Regions from separate parts of the Allobosea sp. 2KB_26 genome, predicted to be linked through region 3. Evidence: predicted binding sites of a transcription regulator. Region 3 holds the regulator's gene; each other region holds the start of a gene.
The links. The regulator PhoB, encoded in region 3, activates phosphate uptake and scavenging genes when phosphate is short. The targets are predictions, from matches to a motif close to TGTCATNNANCTGTCAT.
Positions count from the first base shown of each region.

Region 1 (2,199 bases), on a different contig from region 3:
TGGCCGGGCGCGCAGGCCTTGTCGGCCGTGCCTTCGCCATTGTCGCGCTCGATGATCAAGGCCGTGGTGGCGTCGATCATGTTGAAATCGCCGATGGCCAGCCCCTTCTGCTCGAGCGGGAAGAACCAGGAGCGGCCGGTCCACTTCTCGTTCTGCACGTCGAATTCGAGGATGCGCAGCACTTCCTTGCCGTCGACTTCCTCATTGCCCTTGGTCTCGGCGTTCCAGAGGGGGCCTTCGAGCAGCGGGTAGAGGAAGCGCCCGTCCGGCGAGGCCGCCATGCCCTCATAGCCCTTGGAGCGGCGTACATTGAACTCGACGGGCAGGTTCGGCGCGCCAGGTGTCGTCACGGCGTAATGGTCGGGCGAGCGCGCCGGCTTGCCGTCGACCGTGGTCTCGAACACCGCTTCGACCTTGCCGTCGGCGTCGACGCGGATCAGGTAGGGTCCGAATTCCTCACCGATCCAGAACTTGCCGCCGATCGGCTGGATGGATTCGGGGTCGAAATCGGCGCCCGTCAGATAGCGCTTCTCGGTGCCCTCGTGGACGATGCGGAACGGCACCTTCTTGTCGGGATCGTGCAGGAAGGTGGTCGCGAGACGTTCGATCTTGCCGCCGTTGAAATCGGCTTTGAGGCGATGGAAGAACAACATCGCATCCGGCGAGTTCACCTTGGAGCCGAAGCCGTTATCGGTCAGCACCAGGAACTCGCCATTGCCGAGCGAGCGGATGCCGGAGAAGCCCTGCACCGGCTGACCGGCAAATGGCGTGGACAGGCCGGAGGGACGGCCGCCCGACGTGCCCATGACCGTGCCGATGGCCTCGACGCGCTTGCCGGGCTGAACGAACTTACCGGAAACCTTGAGGTCGGCCGGCGCATCGGCCGGGGCCGGGATGATGGTGTTGGCCGGCAGGAGCGCATGGCCGGCGAGCTTGGCGGGGAATTCCTTCGGTGCGTCCTGCGCACCGGCGAGCATGGTCGAGGACAGCAGCAGGGCTGCAGCGAGGGCAAGGCGCATGGGTCACTCCGGCGCGGGTAAGAAGACCGCGCCGGCTTGGGCGTGCAGCATCTCAGCACAACGACGGTGCCATGACGCTTGCGTGACTGCGCGGCAGGCCGCTCAGTAACCCCGTGTCGGATCGACGACATGTTCCAGCGCTTCGCCGGCCTGCAGCCGGCGGATCTGCGCCGCGATCAGCGTCGCGATCGCCTCGGGGTCCGACATCGCGGCATTATGCGGTGTCACGGTCACGGCCGGGTGGCTCCAGAGCGGGGAATCGGCCGGCAACGGCTCGCTCTGGAACACGTCCAGTGTCGCCCCCTTCAGCGTCCCGGATTCAAGCGTGGAAAGGATATCGGCCTCGACCTGCAATCCACCTCGACCGGCATTGATCAGGAACGGCCCGCCGAGCCGCCCGTCCTGCGCCAGACCGCCGAGCAGCTTTGCATTGATGACCCCGCGCGTATCCGGTGTCAGCGGTAGGAGGCTGACCAGGATGTCGGTGCGAGCGAGGAACGCTGCCATGCCGTCTTCCCCGGCGAAGGTGGCAAGCCCGTCGACGCTCTTCGGGGAGCGGCTCCAGCCGGCGACGTCGAAGCCGAGAACCTGCAGTTTTCGCACCGCGTCGAGCCCAAGCTCGCCGAGCCCCATGACGCCGACACGCACCGAGCGGGCCGCCGGCTGGTTGCGGTCGTCTTCCCAGGATTTGGCGAGTTTCTGACGGTCGTAGCGGCGCTGCTGGCGCAGATGCATCAGGCAGTGCAGCACGATGTATTCGCTCATCCGCGTCGTCAGATCAGGATCGACCACGCGCGCGATCGGAACCGGCGGCAGGCGGCTATCGGCGAAGATATGGTCGACGCCGGCACCCAGCGAGAAGATCGCGGCGAGATTGGGCAGGCCCGCGAGGCTCCCCTCGGGATGCTTCCAGCTCGCGACGTAATGCACGGCGCGGCGGTCGAAGGGCTCGCCGAGCGTGACGACCGGGAGCTCCGGCAGCAGGGCGGCAAAACGCGCCCGCCAATCCTCGACATGCCAGCCGGTCATTGCCAGAAGCAGACTCATGATCCTGAAGTCTCCGTGATGCGTTGTGCGATCAGCGGACCGTGTCCGGCCGCGTCCTCGCCGAGTGTATAGGCCTGCCGCAGCCGGGCTTCGGCCGCGGTGAAGCTGGCCTCGTCGCGCGCATGGATGATCG
Region 1 is NZ_JBFRHE010000020.1:39,191-41,389, forward strand. Features, by position in the region: gene AB4099_RS30660 (esterase-like activity of phytase family protein) at 1-1,019, opposite strand, end outside; gene AB4099_RS30665 (2-hydroxyacid dehydrogenase) at 1,122-2,066, opposite strand; gene deoA (thymidine phosphorylase) at 2,063-2,199, opposite strand, start outside.
Region 1: a site for PhoB is predicted at 1,080-1,096, ahead of AB4099_RS30660 (esterase-like activity of phytase family protein). Genes of this name have one in related genera too.

Region 2 (2,199 bases), on a different contig from region 3:
TGGCGCGGCGATTGCCGCACCGTGAGGACCATCGAGGAAACGCCGCGCGGCGAGATCAGGCGGACGACGCGGGTCTGCGATTGATCTCCCGCCGAAATGTGCAAGAGAAAGCCCGCCCGTAATCCGGGGGCGGGCTTCTGATCGTTGGAGCTGGCTTATTTGGCGTCGCGGGCCTTCACGGCGGCATCGGGGAAGTCCGAGAACAGCCCGTCGATGCCGAGATCGAAGAAGGCCTTGTACTCGGCCGCGGGATCGCCCTTGAAGTTCGAGGTCAGCCGCTTCGGTTCGCTCCGGAACGTCCAGGTATGGACGAAGAGGCCGGCCGCATGCGCGTCCTTGACGACGTTGGTCGGCGCGATCAGCACCCGATCCTGCTCGTCGATCTTGCCGTCGCCATTCAGATCCTTCGGCTTGCCGTCCTCGCCGATGGTCTGCTTGCCGGCGAGAATATAGGGCTTCCATGGCCCGACGCCGTCGGCATAGGTCTTGATCTCCTTCAACCCGTCGGCCGTGACCAGATCCTTGAAGGTGCGCTTGTCGCCGGTGACGACGAAGTCGTAGGGCTTGTCGAAGGGCGCGGCCAGCACGATGCCGCCATCCTTGTCGACGTCATCGGCATCGACGAGCTGGACAAGACGCAATTGCGTCTTGCCGCGCAGATATTTGAGGTTGGCCGTCTCGAAGCTCTGGATGATCACGGGCGAGGACTTTTCGGTCCAGCCGGACGCCTTCAACTGGTCAAGCAGGCGGTCCTCGAGCGGCAGCCCGATCGCGGCATGAAAGATCGGGTGCTTGGTCTCGGGGTAGATGCCGATGGTGCGGCCGGTCCGGCTGCTTTCGGCCTTGGCGAGATCGATGATCTCCTGCAGCGTCGGGATCGGGAACTTGCCATTATGCGACTGGTCGCGATCGGGCATCGCCTGCTTGGCGCGCAGCGTCTTGATCTCGGCGAGGGTGAAATCACCGGCAAACCAGTCATTGGTGTCGACACCGTCGACCTTCCGGACGGTCTTGCGAGTTGCGAATTCCGGCCGCCCCGAAACGTCCGTGGTGCCGCTCAGCATCGGCTCGTGCCGTGCGACGAGCACGCCGTCCTTTGTCGCGACAAGATCCGGCTCGATGAAGTCGGCGCCCTGTTCGATCGCCAGCTTGTAGGATTCGAGCGTGTGCTCGGGCCTGTGGCCGCTGGCACCGCGGTGACCGACGATGAGAGGCTTCTTCCCATCGAGCGTCGGAACGGGCTGGGCGAAAGCGGGCGATGTGGCAGCAAGGCCGCCGCAGGCAAGAGCGGCCAGCATCGTGGCCGAAAGAAGCGTCTGTTTCATCGGATCTGTTCCCTGATCGCGGCAAGAGCGCGCGACCATGATCAGACGATATGACAGCTCCGTGAAGTGGTCTTCTTACGCCACGACAACTTTTAGGCGAGGCGCGGGGCGCTGCCCGTCCGGTCTGTATCGTGGCGCGTCCGGCCGGACGAGGATGGAAGCCGCGGCAGAGGCGTCGCCCGGCCGGGCCAGAGCGGCGCCTTTGTCTGCGCCGGGCTCAGCGCCTGTTTTCGAGCGTCGTCTTGGCATCGAGCCTCTTCTGGGGAGGCGGGGTCAGGTCCGGCGGCGGTGTGGTGGCGCAGGCGGTGAGGGCAAGGCTCAGAAGACCGGCAAGCGTGATTCGGCAGAGGCTCTGCATGGCGTGGTTTCCACTTGATCGGAGCGATCAAACTCCGTGTGACGCTGATGACGACGCTTCGTCAAGCAGACGGCTTCACATGATAATGCGTCGAGTTTCAGGCTGCGCGCAGCAACGGCGGCCGGTCTCCTTTGCCGGGTCGCCATCCGGTAGAGATTGTGCCCCGAGGAAACCTGGCTCTGCATTCGGATGACCACATCGGGGAAGTCTTCCGCCAGCCTTTCCGGATGACTGGCGGCCTCTGCCTGCCCATGGACCACGGAGCGCGACAGTGGCTCAACGCGGACGGAATGTGCGAGACATATCTCTGCTTCAAAGTATCCGGTCGAGACGTTGTTGCCCCTGCCTCGTCTATATGACACCACAGCGCCGAGATTGTGCCGGAGACGCCGGCACCAGACGGAACGACGCAATGACCCCTGCCGCCCGCATCAGCGCCGCCATCGAGGTGCTGGACGATATCATCCAGCGCCGCCGGCCGGCATCCGACGCTCTGAAGGATTGGGGTCTGTCGCG
Region 2 is NZ_JBFRHE010000043.1:4,889-7,087, reverse strand. Features, by position in the region: gene AB4099_RS34890 (hypothetical protein) at 1-84, shown strand, start outside; gene AB4099_RS34885 (glycerophosphodiester phosphodiesterase) at 156-1,325, opposite strand; gene AB4099_RS34880 (hypothetical protein) at 1,543-1,683, opposite strand; gene AB4099_RS34875 (RsmB/NOP family class I SAM-dependent RNA methyltransferase) at 2,096-2,199, shown strand, end outside.
Region 2: a site for PhoB is predicted at 1,376-1,392, ahead of AB4099_RS34885 (glycerophosphodiester phosphodiesterase). Genes of this name have one in related genera too.

Region 3 (2,199 bases):
GCCGGCGCAGCCAGGCACGAAGCAGGGGGGAAGCCTTCATGGCGCGAGGGAAGACACGCCCGCTGCTGCCGACGAACGTGTCCTGCCCGAGCGCATCGGCCCAGTCGCGCAGGGATTGCGGCGGGAAGGCACGAATGGCCGGCTCCAGCCAGGTTCGGGCATCGCGATAGCGGGCCAGGAAGCTGTCGAGCGGTTCGGAATGGGTGAGGTTCAACCCGCCGCGCCCGGCCAGCAGGAATTTGCGAGCCGGCGAGGGCATGCGATCGTAGATCGTGACCGCATGGCCGGCCACTGCGAGGCGCTCGGCCGCAATCAGCCCGGACGGCCCTGCTCCGATGATGGCGATGTGATGTGAGGACATCGGTCCGGCTTGCCGTCCGCGCGGCCTGCGGTCAAGGGTAATCCCGCCGCGCGGGCCATCGATAGGACGAACCATGCCGACCATCGCCGCCTATCTTGGCGCAGCCATTCTCGAAATCGCCGGCTGTTTCGCGTTCTGGGGCTGGCTCCGGCTCGGCAAGCCGATCTGGTGGATCGTGCCCGGACTGGTTTGCCTCGCCCTGTTCGCCTGGCTGCTGACGCTGGCGGAGAGCGAAATGGCCGGACGCGCCTATGCCGCCTATGGCGGCATCTATATCGTGAGTTCGCTCGCCTGGCTCTGGGTCGTCGAGGGCTTTCGCCCCGACCGCTGGGACATTGCCGGCGGGCTGATCTGCCTCGCCGGCGCGGCGGTCATCATCGCAGGGCCGCGCTAGAGTATCGGCCCGAAAAGTGGATTGCGGCTTTCGGGAAAGCCGATGCAAACATAGACGATCAGATCATCGCGCCGGGTTCGATATCCGGCCCGACGATCCAAGTCTCAGCTCCGCGCAAAGGTCTCGTCGAAGGCGTAGCCGGCGCCACGAACGGTCCGCAGCGGATCCTTGGCGTTGTCGGGGGTGATCGCCTTGCGCAGGCGGCCGACATGGACGTCGACAGTGCGCTCGTCGATATAGACATCGCGACCCCAGACCGCGTCGAGCAGCTGGGCGCGGGAATAGACCCGACCCGGCGCCTGCATCAGGAACTCGAGCAGGCGGAACTCGGTCGGGCCGAGATGCAACTCGCTCCCTGAGCGGCGGACACGGCGGGTGGTGCGGTCGAGTTCAAGATCGCCGGCGGCCAGCAGCCCGGCAACATGACCCGGCTTGGCGCGGCGCAGCAGCGCCTGGATGCGCGCGATCAGCTCGGGCAGCGAGAAAGGCTTGACGACATAGTCGTCAGCCCCGGTGGCAAGGCCGCGCACACGCTCGGTCTCCTCGCCGCGGGCCGTGAGCATGATGATCGGCACTCGCTCGGTATCGCGACGGGTCCGCAGCCGCCGGCAGAGCTCAATGCCGGAAAGGCCCGGTAGCATCCAGTCGAGCAGCACGAGGTCCGGCGTATGATCGCGCAGATGCAGCTCGGCATCGTCGCCACGCGCTACGCTATCGACCTCGAAGCCTTCGGCCTCGAGATTGTAGCGCAGCAGCAGGGTCAACGGCTCTTCGTCCTCAACGATCAGGATGCGTGCAGGCATGTCTCACTCGGTCCCAAAGGTGTCGGGCGCCGGTCACTCACCGGTGGCGGCGTCCAGAAGAATGTTGGTGGTGTCGAGCTTCGGACGGGCTGCGTCCAAGGCTTCGCCCGTGACGAGATAGTGGATCGTCTCGGCGATGTTGGTGGTGTGGTCGCCGATACGCTCGACATTCTTCGCGCAGAACAGGAGATGCGTGCAGAAGGTGATGTTGCGCGGGTCTTCCATCATATAGGTGAGCAGCTCGCGGAAGAGCGAGGTATAGAGCGCGTCGATCTCGTCGTCTCGGCGCCAGACCTCCATGGCCTTCTGCTCATTGCTGACGGCATAGGCATCGAGCACGTCCTTGAGCTGGGCCTGAACCAGGCGGCTCATATGCTCGAGGCCGACGACCGCACGCGACGGCGGCTGGAACTGGCCGGAGATCGCAACGGCGCGCTTGGCGATATTCTTGGCGAGATCGCCGACACGCTCGATATCGGCGGCGATGCGAATGGCGGAGATCAGCTCGCGCAGGTCGTTGGCGAGCGGCTGGCGCCGGGCGATGGTGAGGACCGCCTTCTCCTCGACCTCACGCTGCAGGTTGTCGAGGCGCTGGTCGGCGCTGATGACCTTCTGTGCCAATCCGGTATCACGGCGCACCA
Region 3 is NZ_JBFRHE010000004.1:483,850-486,048, reverse strand. Features, by position in the region: gene AB4099_RS15695 (TIGR03862 family flavoprotein) at 1-361, opposite strand, end outside; gene AB4099_RS15690 (YnfA family protein) at 435-755, shown strand; gene phoB (phosphate regulon transcriptional regulator PhoB) at 860-1,558, opposite strand; gene phoU (phosphate signaling complex protein PhoU) at 1,592-2,199, opposite strand, start outside.